One region of the Bradyrhizobium dasycarpum genome, then DNA from elsewhere that is predicted to be linked to it. Evidence: predicted binding sites of a transcription regulator. Region 1 holds the regulator's gene; each other region holds the start of a gene.

The links. Region 1 encodes PhoB, which activates phosphate uptake and scavenging genes when phosphate is short. Its sites were predicted from a motif close to TGTCATNNANCTGTCAT; they were not measured.
Region 2: a site for PhoB is predicted at 1,855-1,871, ahead of ACETMP_RS04210 (DUF47 domain-containing protein). Genes of this name have one in related genera too.
Region 3: a site for PhoB is predicted at 2,353-2,369, ahead of phnC (phosphonate ABC transporter ATP-binding protein). Genes of this name have one in related genera too.

Annotation. Positions count from the first base shown of each region.
Region 1 is NZ_CP169574.1:5,429,252-5,433,664, reverse strand. Features, by position in the region: gene ACETMP_RS25885 (aspartate aminotransferase family protein) at 1-874, opposite strand, end outside; gene ACETMP_RS25880 (GcrA family cell cycle regulator) at 1,334-1,843, shown strand; gene phoB (phosphate regulon transcriptional regulator PhoB) at 2,084-2,791, opposite strand; gene phoU (phosphate signaling complex protein PhoU) at 2,815-3,531, opposite strand; gene pstB (phosphate ABC transporter ATP-binding protein PstB) at 3,543-4,364, opposite strand; gene pstA (phosphate ABC transporter permease PstA) at 4,361-4,413, opposite strand, start outside.
Region 2 is NZ_CP169574.1:814,268-818,680, reverse strand. Features, by position in the region: gene sugE (quaternary ammonium compound efflux SMR transporter SugE) at 1-97, shown strand, start outside; gene ACETMP_RS04215 (anion permease) at 90-1,097, opposite strand; gene ACETMP_RS04210 (DUF47 domain-containing protein) at 1,168-1,812, opposite strand; gene ACETMP_RS04205 (branched-chain amino acid ABC transporter permease) at 1,969-2,937, opposite strand; gene ACETMP_RS04200 (branched-chain amino acid ABC transporter permease) at 2,939-3,802, opposite strand; gene ACETMP_RS04195 (ABC transporter substrate-binding protein) at 3,868-4,413, opposite strand, start outside.
Region 3 is NZ_CP169574.1:5,589,674-5,594,086, reverse strand. Features, by position in the region: gene phnE (phosphonate ABC transporter, permease protein PhnE) at 1-349, opposite strand, end outside; gene phnD (phosphonate ABC transporter substrate-binding protein) at 423-1,358, opposite strand; gene phnC (phosphonate ABC transporter ATP-binding protein) at 1,433-2,242, opposite strand; gene ACETMP_RS26685 (chloramphenicol acetyltransferase) at 2,416-3,075, shown strand; gene ACETMP_RS26680 (alpha-D-ribose 1-methylphosphonate 5-triphosphate diphosphatase) at 3,072-4,265, shown strand; gene ACETMP_RS26675 (DUF1045 domain-containing protein) at 4,284-4,413, shown strand, end outside.

The DNA.
Region 1 (4,413 bases):
CGAGCACGGCGTTGGCCGCGGAGATCGCCAGCGGATTGCCGCCGAAGGTCGAGCCGTGCGAGCCGGGGCCCATGCCGGCAGCCGCATCCGCGGTCGCCAGCACGGCACCGATCGGGAAGCCGCCGCCGAGCGCCTTCGCCAGCGACATCACGTCGGGCGTGACGCCGGTGCGCCGATACGCGAACAGATCACCGGCACGGCCCATGCCGGTCTGCACCTCGTCGAAGGCGAGCAGCAGGCCCTTCTCGTCGCAGAGCTGGCGCAACGCCTTGAGGAAAGCGGGCGGTGCCGAACGCACGCCGCCCTCGCCCTGGATCGGCTCGATCAGGATACCGGCGGTATCGGGGCCGATCGCCTTCTTGACGGCTTCGAGGTCGCCATGCGGCACCTGGTCGAAGCCGTCCATCGGCGGACCGAACCCTTCGAGATATTTTGCAGATCCGGTCGCGGCGAGCGTCGCCAGCGTGCGGCCGTGGAAGGCGCCTTCGAAGGTGATGATGCGGTAGCGCTCCGGCTGCCCCTTGGAGAAGTGATGATGGCGCACCAGCTTGATCACGCCCTCCAGCGCCTCGGCGCCGGAATTGCAGAAGAACACCAGGTCGGCAAAACTCTCGTGGCACAGGCGCGCGGCGAGCTTCTCGCCGTCCGGGCTCTGGAACAGGTTCGACATGTGCCACAGCTTCGTCGCCTGCTCCTGCAACGCCTTGATCAGATGCGGGTGGCAATGGCCGAGCGCATTGACGGCGACGCCCGAGGTGAAATCGAGATAGCGATCGCCATTGGTCGCGATCAGCCAGCAGCCTTCGCCGCGTTCGAAACCGAGGTTGGCCCTGGCGAAAACGGGGAGCAAATGCGGGGCTGCGCTGTTAGTCATGACGGTCACTTGATGTTGCGGACGGTGTGAGGCGTGCATTGCGCAACGCACCATCCACCGGCCCGGAAAAACGAAACGTGCCGCCTTTTAAGGGCGGCACGCGCGACTATCTTAGGCCTGGTGAAACGGGTGTCAATGCCGCCCGAAAGCCCCGGGAAACGGTGATTCCGTAGTCTTGCGGTGGCGATTTTGCGGGTTTTTGACCACGGAACATGTGGAAGCGAGTCGGCGGACTCTTGCGCGTGAGTCACGCCATATTGTAGCGTTTGGCTTGTCAGATACGACATCTCGTGCGGCAGTTCTGATCCCAAGAGTCCTCATGTACCGGCGTAAACGTTCGGGCGTCAGTTGCGCGCCCGGCGAGCCCTAAGGGATTCGAGCAGCACGGGTTTTTCGAGGCTTAGGCATTCGCCGCACGGACCGCCAGGATGGCAGCCGCGCGGCGAGGGAAAGGGTGCAATGACGGTTTTGACCTGGTCCGACGATCGCGTCGAGCAGCTGAAAAAGCTCTGGGAGGCCGGATTGTCGGCCAGCCAGATCGCAGCAGAGCTCGGCAATGTGACCCGCAATGCCGTGATCGGCAAAGTGCACAGGCTCGGTCTGTCCGGCCGCGCCAAGAGCCCTTCGTCGGCCGCGCCCCGGCCGCGCAAGGCGCGTCCCGCCCAGCACATGATGCGGGTGACCCGCCCGATCGCGCGCGGCAACACCGCGCTGGCGCAGGCCTTCGAGGTCGAGGTCGAGGCCGAACCCGTCACCTACGACAACGTGGTGCCGATGAGCCAGCGGCTGTCGCTGCTCGAATTGAACGAGGCGACCTGCCACTGGCCGGTGGGCGATCCCTCGAGCCCGGATTTCTTCTTCTGCGGCGGCAAGGCTCTGTCCGGCCTGCCCTATTGCGCCCAGCACTCGCGCGTGGCGTATCAGCCGGCGGCGGATCGGCGCCGCGCGGCACCGAAGCCCACGCGCTGAGTGAGATCTAGCTGATCGCAAAGGCGGCAGTCGTCACACGACGGCGCCTCAACCAACTCGGTGTCATCCCCGCGAACGCGGGGATCCAGAACCACGGGGCGCAATTGTTGCGCGCGATGGTTACTCCGAGTCTTCGACAAACCACGCCCTGTGGTTATGGATCCCGGCTCGCGCTGCGCGCGCCCCGGATGACGCCGGAGATCGCTGCCGGAGCTCGCCAAACCAGCTCTCGCTGGAGCTTTACGTCTGCTCCGCCTTCGCGAAGCGATCGTCCAGTGCGTAGCCGGCGCCGCGGACGGTGCGGATCGGGTCCTGCTCACGGCCGAGATTGAGCAACTTGCGCAGGCGGCCGATATGGACGTCGACGGTGCGCTCGTCGATGTAGATATCGCGGCCCCAGACGCTGTCGAGCAGCTGCTCGCGCGAGAACACGCGGCCGGGATGCTCCAGGAAGAACTCCAGCAGACGATATTCGGTCGGGCCGAGATCGATCGGGCGGCCCGAGCGCGCGACGCGGCGCTTGTCGCGGTCGAGCTCGATGTCGCCATAGGCCAGCACGGTGGCGAGCCGCTCGGGACTGGCGCGCCTGAGCAGGCCTTTCACGCGCGCGAGCAGCTCCGGCACCGAGAACGGCTTGACGATGTAGTCGTCGGCGCCGGTCGCAAGGCCCCGCACCCGCTCGCTCTCCTCGCCGCGCGCGGTGAGCATGATGATCGGCAGCTGCTTGGTCTCGGGCCGGGTGCGCAGGCGCCGGCACAGCTCGATGCCGGAGAGGCCCGGCAGCATCCAGTCGAGCACGATCAGATCGGGAATGTGTTCCTTGAGGCGGGTGTCGGCGTCGTCGCCGCGCATCACCGTCTCGACGTCATAGCCGTCGCCTTCGAGGTTGTAACGCAGAAGCTCGGTGAGAGCTTCCTCGTCCTCAACCACCATAATGCGTGCGCCCATGTTGTCGTCGCTCCTTGAGGTCTTCAGGTATTCGGGATCGTCGTGGCGAACGTGGTCATGTCGCCCTTCGGCCGCTTGTCGGTGATCGCCTGGCCTTCGATCATGTAGAACACGGTCTCGGCGATGTTGGTGGCGTGGTCGCCGATGCGCTCGATGTTCTTGGCGCAGAACATCAGATGGATGCAGAACGAGATGTTGCGCGGATCCTCCATCATGTAGGTCAGGAGCTCGCGGAACAGCGAGGTGCAGATCGCGTCGACCTCCTCGTCGCCCTTCCACACCGCCATCGCCGCCGGCAGATCGTGCGCGGCATAGGCGTCGAGCACGCTCTTGACCTGCTGCTGCACCAGGTCGGTCATGTGCTCCAGGCCGCGGAACAGCTTGAGCGGATGGAAGTCGGTCTCCAGCGCGGCGACGCGCTTGCCCATGTTCTTGGCGAGGTCGCCGATGCGCTCGAGGTCGGTCGCAACGCGCATGGCGCCGACGATCTCGCGCAGGTCCACCGCCATCGGCTGGCGGCGGGCGATGGTGAGCACGGCGCGTTCCTCGATGCGCTTCTGCAGCGCGTCGAGATCGGCGTCGATGGCGACGACGCGCTGGCCGAGCGCGACGTCGCGGCGGATCAGCGCATCGACGGAATCGACGATCATGCGCTCGGCGATGCCGCCCATCTCGGCGACCAGGCGCGTGAGCTCCTGGAGGTCGGTGTCGAAGGCCTTTGCGGTATGTTCAGTACCCATGTTGCGTCTCCTCAGCCGAACCGGCCGGTGATGTAGTCCTGCGTCCGCCGGTCGGTCGGCGACGTGAAGATCTTGCTGGTGTCGTCGAACTCGATCAGCTCGCCGAGATACATGAAGGCGGTCTTGTCGGAGACGCGCGCCGCCTGCTGCATGTTGTGGGTGACGATCGCGATCGTGTAGTTCTCGGACAATTCCTGGATCAGCTCCTCGACCTTGGCGGTCGAGATCGGGTCGAGCGCCGAGCAGGGCTCGTCGAACAGGATCACCTCGGGCCGCACCGCGACGGTGCGGGCGATGCAGAGGCGCTGCTGCTGGCCGCCGGAGAGCGACAGGCCGGAGGCGTTGAGCTTGTCCTTGACCTCATTCCACAGCGCGCCGCCGCGCAGCGCCTTCTCGACGCGGTCGTCCATCTCGGACTTCGAGATCTTCTCGTAGAGGCGGATGCCGAAGGCGATGTTCTCGTAGATCGTCATCGGGAACGGGGTCGGCTTCTGGAACACCATGCCGACCCGGGCGCGCAGCAGGTTGAGGTCGAGCTTGGGGTCGAGGATGTTGGTGTGGTCGAGCAGCAGCTGGCCGGTGGCGCGCTGGCCCGGATAGAGGTCGTACATCCGGTTGAAGATGCGCAGCAGGGTCGACTTGCCGCAACCGGACGGGCCGATGAAGGCCGTGACGCGGTTGGTGCCGAGCGCCAGATTGATGTTCTTCAGCGCGTGGTGCTCACCGTAGTAGAAGTTGAGGTTGCGCGCGGTGACCTTGGCCGGCGCCTCGGGCAGCGGCTGCGAGCCGGGGTGAACGCTCGGCGCGCTGACGGAAACAGACATTTCACTCATTTTGCAGTCCTCTCGGCACCAAGGATGCGGGCGCCAATGTTCAGGGCAA
Region 2 (4,413 bases), 2.4 Mb from region 1:
GGGCATCGTCCTGTTCGGGGAGCCGGCCACGGCGCTGCGGCTTGCCAGCATCGGCCTGATCGTCGCCGGGATCGTCGGGCTGAAGCTCGTCACCTGACGAAGAGCTGGACCGCCCACCAGGTCAGCGCCGCGACGATGCCCGACGCCGGAATCGTGATCACCCAGGCATAGACGATCGAGCTTGCCACGTTCCAGCGCACCGCCGAGACGCGGCGGGCCGCGCCGACGCCGACGATGGCGCCGGTGATGGTGTGCGTGGTCGAGACCGGAACTCCGAGGAAGGTCGCCATGAACAGTGTCGCCGCGCCGCCCGTCTCGGCGCAGAAGCCCTGCATCGGCGTCAGCTTGGTGATGCGCAGGCCCATGGTGCGGACGATGCGCCAGCCGCCCATCAAGGTGCCCAGCGCCATCGCCGCCTGGCATGACAGCACCACCCAGAACGGCACCGAGAAGTCGCTGCCGAGATGGCCCTGCGAATACAGCAGCACGGCGATGATGCCCATGGTCTTCTGCGCGTCGTTGCCGCCATGGCCGAGCGAATAAAGCGAGGCGGAGGCGAACTGAAGGATGCGGAAGGCGCGATCGACCGCGAACGGCGTCGAGCGCACCGAGGCCCAGGACACGATCGCCACCAGCATCATCGCGAGCAGGAAGCCGACCAGCGGCGACAGCACGATCGCCAGCACCGTCTTGGTCAATCCGCTCCACACCGCCGCGGAGATTCCGGCCTTGGCCATGCCGCCGCCGACGAGCCCGCCGATCAGCGCGTGCGAGGACGAGGACGGGATGCCGAGCGCCCAGGTCACCAGGTTCCAGACGATGGCGCCGACGAGCGCGGCGAAGATCACCTGGGGATCGACGATCGCCGGATCGATGATGCCGGTGCCGATGGTCTGGGCGACGTGCAGCCCGAACACCAGAAAGGCGATGAAATTGAAGAACGCGGCCCAGAACACCGCATATTGCGGCCGCAACACGCGGGTCGAGACGATGGTCGCGATCGAATTGGCGGCGTCGTGCAGGCCGTTCAGGAAGTCGAACAGCAGCGCGACGGCGATCAAGCCGACCAGGATGGGAAGACCCAGCGCAGCATCCACGGCCAGGCCCTACTTAAAGCTTGCGCATGATCTGAGCGGAAAACCGCCGCACACTTTTCCGGATCATGCGCTACACCTGCTCGATGACGATGCTGTTGATCTCGTTCGCGACGTCGTCGAAACGATCAGCCACCTTCTCAAGGTGGTCGTAGATCTCGACGCCGACGATGAAGTCCATCGCATTGCCGTTGCGGTGCTTGAGGAACAGCTCCTTCAGCCCGATGTCGTGGAGATCGTCGACGCGGCCTTCCAGCTTGCCCAGCTCTTCCGTGATCGCAGTGAGCATGGCCACGTTCGGGCCGATCGACTGCATCAGCGGCAGTGCACGGCCGACCAGGTTGGCGCATTCGATCAGAAGCGCGCCGATCTCGCGCATCGGCGGCTCGAAGGTGCGGACCTCGAACAGCATCACGGCCTTGGCGGTCTGCTGCATCTGGTCGATGGCGTCGTCCAGCGAGGTGATCAGGTTCTTGATGTCGCCGCGGTCGAACGGGGTGATGAAGGTGCGGCGCACCGCCGTCAGCACCTCGCGGGTGATGTTGTCGGCGTCGTTCTCGAACTGGTTGACGCGCTGGCAATAGACCGGCGTCTCCTCGCCCCCGTTGAGCATGCCCTGGAGCGCGATCGAGCCCTGGATCACCGTCTGGGCATGTCGGTCGAACAGGTCGAAGAACCGTTCTTCCTTGGGCAGGAAAGCACGAAACCATCGCATCATGGGGATAGGCTACCGGTTGGAAAATGGCCCGGCCCAAGGGGCCGTCATCGAACTGTCATAAACCATTTTCGCGCCGCGCGCGTGTCATCTCACGCCCGCGGAGCCGGATCATCCACCGCTTTCACGCGACAAGTAAATTGACCTTAAATCAATTACTTAGAGCGATCTCCGGAAGTAATGCGCGATTTCACCGACGACGCCGCGGCGGAAGGTGAGCACGCAGACCACGAAGATCGCGCCCTGGATCACCGTCACCCACTGGCCGAAACCCGCCAGATATTGCTGCATGGCGATGATCACGAAGGCGCCGACCACGGGGCCGAAGATGGTGCCGAGGCCGCCGACCAGCGTCATCAGCACGACCTCGCCGGACATCGACCAATGGACGTCGGTGAGCGAGGCGTTCTGCGCCACGAACACTTTCAGCGCGCCGGCAAAGCCGGCCAGCGTGCCTGAAAGCACGAAGGCCAGGAACTTGTACTGGTCGGTCCGGTAGCCGAGCGAGATCGCCCGCGGCTCGTTCTCGCGGATCGCCTTCAGCACCTCGCCGAACGGCGAGTTGATGATACGGAAGATCAAGAGGAAGCCGGCGAGGAACCCGGCCAGCACGACGTAATACAGCACCGTCGGCTTCGACAGATCGAAGATGCCGAACATGTGTCCCTGCGGGATGCCCTGGATGCCGTCCTCACCGTGGGTGAACGGGGCCTGGAGGTAGATGAAGTACAAGAGCTGCGACAGCGCCAGCGTGATCATCGAGAAGTAGATGCCCTGGCGGCGGATCGAGATGTAGCCGGTGACGATCGAGAGCACGAACGCCGCAGCGATGCCGACGAGGATGCCGAGCTCGGGCGGCAAGGCCCACACCTTCAACGCATGCGCGCTGCAATAGCCGGCAGTGCCCAGGAACATCGCGTGGCCGAACGACAACAGGCCGCCATAGCCGACCAGCAGGTTGAAGGCGCAGGCGAGCAGCGCAAAGCACAGCGCCTGCATGACGAAGAACGGGTAGACGCCCGTGAACGGCACCGTCGCGAGCAGCAGCGCCATCACCACGAAGACAATCATCTCGTCGCGCATCGCGCGAGGAGTTACCGGCAGCGTGTCGTCCGTCAGGGTTGTCATATCAGGCCGCCCTTCCCGTCAATCCCGTTGGCTTCACCAAGAGCACCAGCACCATCAGCACGAACACGACGGTATTGGAGGCCTCGGGGTAGAAATATTTGGTCAGACCCTCGATCACCCCGAGCGCGAAGCCGGTGATGATGGAGCCCATGATCGATCCCATGCCGCCGATCACGACCACCGCGAACACGACGATGATGAGGTCGGCGCCCATCAGCGGCCGCACCTGGTTGATCGGCGCCGAGAGCACGCCGGCGAGCGCGGCGAGGCCGACGCCGAGACCGTAAGTTAGCGTGATCATGCGCGGCACGTTGATGCCGAAGGCGCGCACCAGAGTCGGATTTTCAGTGGCGGCGCGCAGGTATGCGCCAAGCTGGGTCTTCTCGATCAGGAACCAGGTCGCAAGGCACACGACCAGCGAGAACACGACCACCCAGCCGCGATAGATCGGCAAGAACATGAAGCCGAGATTCATGCCGCCCTTGAGCTGGTCCGGAATGGCGTAAGGCAGGCCGGACGAGCCGAAATAGTTCTGGAACACGCCCTGCACGATCAGCGCGATGCCGAAGGTCAGGAGCAGGCCGTACAGATGATCGAGCCCGGTCAGCCATTGCAGCATGGTCCGCTCGAGGATCATGCCGAAGATGCCGACGATGATGGGCGCCAGCAGCAACGCCCACCAATAGTTGATGCCGCCGAGGTTCAGCAGGAAATAGGCGACGAAGGCGCCCATCATGTAGAGCGCGCCATGGGCGAAATTGATGATGTTGAGCATGCCGAAGATCACGGCAAGCCCGAGACTGAGCAGCGCGTAGAACGAGCCGTTGATCAGTCCCACCAGTAGCTGAGCGTAAAGAGCCTGCATCGATCAATCTCGTACCCGGTCGCGTTATGCCAATTCATTCTGCCGCGCCCGCGGGCGCGGCCAACTCACTTCTTCACCAGGGGACAGGCGCTTTCCGACAGCGGCCGGAAGGCCTGCTCGCCGGGGGTCGTGCCGATCAGCTTGTAATAGTCCCACGGCCCCTTGGATTCCTCGGGCTTCTTCACCTCGAAGAGATAGGCCGGATGCAGCTTGCGGCCGTCGGCGCGGATCGTGCCCTTGCCGAACAGCGCGTCGTCCGTCGGCATCTCCTTCATCTTGGCGACGACCTTGGCGCCGTCATGCGGATTGCCACCCATCGCCTCAAGCGCCTTGAAATAGTGCAGCAGGCCTGAATAGACGCCGGCCTGCACCATCGAAGGCATCGCCTTGTTCTTCATGCGCTCGGAGAAGCGCTTGGAGAACGCGCGCGTCCCGTCGTTCATGTCCCAATAGAAAGTCTCGGTGAAGTTCAGGCCCTGCGCCACCTTCAGGCCGAGCGCATGCACGTCGGTGATGAAGAGAAGCAGGCCCGCAAGCTTCTGGCCGCCGGAGACGATGCCGAACTCCGCCGCCTGCTTGATCGTGTTGGTGGTGTCGCCGCCGGCATTCGC
Region 3 (4,413 bases), 160 kb from region 1:
CAAATGCGAGGATCGCGCCGATCAGCGTGCCGACGTAGCTGATCAGCAGGGTCTCGCCCAGCATCTTCAGCCATTTGCGCCAGCCCCAGAGCCACTCGCCGACATCGGTCCAGACCCGCTGGCCGCTGTCGAGCGTAAAAATGCGGTCGAAATAGCTGACGAAGTTGCCGAAATAGCTGAACAGCGTGCGCAGATTCACTTCCGCGCCGACCGCGGCGAGAACCAGCGCCGCGGCGAACATCGAGGCTCCGAACAGGAGGCGGAGCCGCCTGCGTGCCACCGCCTGCCGATAGGCGGCGTTGAGCACGGCGAGCTGCTGCTCGGGAAGGATCGAAACCGCTGTTGTCATGGGCTTGAGATGAAGTCCCGTCAAAGAAAGAGCCGGGTCGATCGACCCGGCTCCAGTGGTATCGTCGTGATACTCAGGACGCCTTCTTCTTACGCAGGGCGTCGACGAACTTGATCAACTCGATCGTGCCATCCCAATCCTTGGTGGTGGCGGGATGGAAGCCCTTCTTCTGGCCGTCGGAGAGGCGATCGAACGCGGCCTTGTCCTTGGTCGGCGCGTCGAAGAACGCCTTCACAATGGCGGCCTTGGCGTCTTCCGGCAGGTCGGAGTTGAAAGCATAGGGACCATTGATGATCGGCGCCGATTTGTGGATGATGCGAAAGTCGTCCTTCTTCATCGCCGACCCGTCGGCATTCTTCAGCATGCCCTTGGTCAGCATCTGCGCGAGCGTAGAATCGTCGTCGCTGGTCCACTGGTTGGCGGCAACCTCGACCGTGCCTTGTGCCAGCGCCAGCATCGCGTTCTCGTGGCTGCCGGTGAAGACGACCTTGCCGAAATAGCTGTCGGCGTCATGGATACCCAACTTGTCGAGCTCGAAGCGGGGTACGTTGTTGCCGGAGGTCGAGTTCGGGTCGACCAGGCCAAGATTCTTGCCCTTGAGCTGATCGAGGGTCTTGTAGGGGCTGCTCGCCTTGACGAAGAACACCGAATAATAGCCGGTCGAGCCGTCGGCGTTGACGTCATTGGCGAAGGCCTCGGACTTGACGCCGGTCAGGCGGGCGCGAGCGAACGCGGCCGAGCCGTAGCTCGCGATGTGGATGTTGCCGGCGCGCTGGCCTTCGATCACGGCGGCGTAGTCGTTGGCAATGCGCAACGTGACCTTTACGCCCAGCTCCTTGGAGAGATAGCTCATGAACGGCGCCCAGCGTTCGGTCACGCCGGAGGCGTTCTCGGCCGGCACGACCGCGAAGGTCAGCTCGGGATGTTTCGCCTTCCAATCGGCAGCCAGGGCTGAAGTCGTGAACGCGAGCGCGGCGGCGCCGGCGAGGACCAGTCTGCGAGTGATCATGTTACCCTCTTCATCGGTTGGGGTCGGTTGACGCAAAAACTTGCAAAGAAGACTTGCAACGAAACAGGTTTCGCTCAGGCGGCCGCGGCCGTTCCGAGCGCGGGGACGCCCGCGGGCGCCGGCGCAGGCATGGCGCCCATGACATCGGCGGCTTCGAGATCGTAGAGCTCGCGCGCGACGTGATCGGTCAGCGCGGCCGGCGCGCCGTCGAACACCACGCGGCCCTGCGCCATGCCGATCAGGCGATCGCAATAGCTGCGAGCGAGGTCGAGCGAATGCAGGTTGCAGAGCACAGTGATGCCGAAATGCTTGTTGATGCGCAAAAGCGCATCCATCACGATCTTGGTGTTGCGCGGGTCGAGCGAGGCGATCGGCTCGTCGGCGAGGATGATGTCGGGCTGCTGCACCAATGCGCGCGCGATCGCGACGCGCTGCTGCTGACCGCCGGAGAGCTGGTCGGCGCGCTGGGCGGCGAGCGAGGCGATGTCGAACTGTTCCAGTGCGGACATCGCCAGCGCCTTGTCCTGCTCCGGCCAGATTTGCGACAGCGAGCGCCAGGCCGGCATCGTCGCGAGCCGTCCCATCAGGACGTTGGTGAGGACATCGAGTCGGCCGACCAGATTGAACTGCTGGAAGATCATGGCCGACCGCGCCCGCCATTGCCGCAGCTCCTTGCCGCGCAATGCGGTGACGTCGACGCCGTCGAACAGGATCCGTCCCTCGCTCGGCGTCACCAGGCGGTTGATGCTCCGCAGCAATGTCGACTTGCCGGCGCCGGATCGCCCGATCACACCGACGAAGCCGCCGGGAGAAACTTGAAACGAAGCATCGTCCACCGCGGCTTTTGCGCCGAAGCGACACGTCAGACCATCCACCACCAGCATGCAGGGCTCCAGAGTAGCTGGAGCCAATCGCTAACGTCCATGCTTAACACTTGTGTGACACGACCGTTGCAGCGCAGCGATCCTGCACAGCTCATTCCCTGTCATCGCTACGTCATGACATTGTCATGAATCCGCTCGAAGAGGTACGCCCGCCTTCGCACTCCGGATTCGACATGGCCGCCAAAGCTCTTTCAGTTCAGCCGACCATCGATCCCTCGGCCAAGCTGCACGAGGCCCGGCTCGGCGCCTATACCGAGGTCGGCGCCCGCACCATCCTGCACGAAGTGGCGATGGGCGATTATTCCTATGTCGTGAACGATCTGCAGATCACCTACAGTACGATCGGAAAATTCTGCTCGATCGCGGCGATGACGCGCATCAACCCCGGCAACCATCCGATGCACCGCGCGACGCAGGCGCATTTCACCTATCGGTCGAGCGCCTATTTCGACGGCGAGAGCGATGATGCCGAGTTCTTCGAATGGCGGCGGCAGCATCACATCCATATCGGCCACGACGTCTGGATCGGCCACGGCGCGATCGTGCTGCCGGGCCGCAACATTGGCACGGGCGCAGTGATCGCCGCCGGCGCCATCGTCACCAAGGACGTGCCGGTCTACACCATCGTCGCCGGCAATCCGGCCCGCATCGTGCGGCGGCGATTTTCGGAGGAGATCGCCGGGCGTCTTGCGAGGCTTGCCTGGTGGGACTGGGATCACGACAAGTTGCGCGAGGCCCTGCCCGATTTCCGCAAGCTCGGGATTGAAGATTTTCTGGCGGCATACGAAGCACGGGCAACTCTCCCTGCCAGCAAACAAAGCGCGGTCGCGTGACAGATATCTTGCTTGAAGGCGGCCGGACCCTGATCGGCACCGAACTCGTCGAAACGTCATTGGCGGTGTCCGGACAGGACATCACCGCGATAGACGCCTCTCACGGCCGGGCGCGGCTGGCGATCGATGCACGCAACCTATTGGTGCTGCCCGGCATCGTCGATCTTCACGGCGATGCCTTCGAGCGGCAGATGATGCCGCGCGCCGGTGTCGACTTCCCGATCGATGTCGCGCTCGCCGACAGCGACCGCCAGGCCATCAGCAACGGCATCACCACGGTGTTTCACGCCACCACCTGCTCCTGGGAGCCGGGCCTGCGCAGCGCGGACAATGCGCGCGGACTGATGGAGGCGATCGAGCGGCAGCGTCCGCAATTCGCCGCCGACACTCGCTTTCATCTGCGGCATGAAACCTACAATCTCGACGCCGAGGCCGAGATTACGCAGTGGCTCGTGGAAGGCCGCGTCGACTTGTTTGCCTTCAACGACCACATGGACGGCACGGTCGCCGACATGGCCAAGCCACGCAAGCGCAACCGCATGGTGGAGCGCACCGGCTTGTCGGGCGAGGAATTCGACCGCCTGGTCGAGCGTGTGGTCTCGCGCGCCGATGAGGTGCCGGCTTCCGTTGCGCGTCTGGCCGCCGCGGCCCGTGCGGCCGGGGTGCGGATGCTCTCGCACGATGACGCGACGCCGGCGATGCGCCGCGAGTTTCGCGAGCTCGGCGCTTTGATCGCCGAGTTTCCGATCAACGAAGAGACGGCGCAGGCGGCGGCAAGCCACGGCGATGCCATCGTCTACGGCGCGCCGAACGTCGTGCGCGGCGGCAGCCACACCGGCTGGACCAAGGCCTCCGACATGATCGCCAAGGGGCTCTGCTCGGTGCTGGCGTCGGATTACTATTATCCCGCCCAGCTGCTCGCCGCGTTCCGGCTCGCCGCCGATGGCGTGCTGCCGCTGACCGAGGCCTGGAATCTGGTCTCTGCCGGCCCTGCGCGCGCGACCGGCCTGACCGATCGCGGCGTGCTCGCGGAAGGCCGCCGTGCCGACATTCTGCTGGTCGACGACGATGTGTCGATGCGGCCGCGGCTGATCGCAGTGATATCGGGCGGCAAGCTGGTCCATCTCACCGATGCGACGCGGCTCCTGAGTGCGGCGGCGATGCCGCGCGAAGCTGTCGCCGCGGCCTAAACCGGCTATGCTCGCGCGATGACAGGCTTTCCCCGCTACGCGATCTATTTTGCCGCAGGCAACAACAGCCCGCTCTCCCGCTTCGGCGCCGAGCTGCTCGGCTACGATGCCTATGCCGGCAACGAACTGCCGTTTCCGCGCGAGGCGC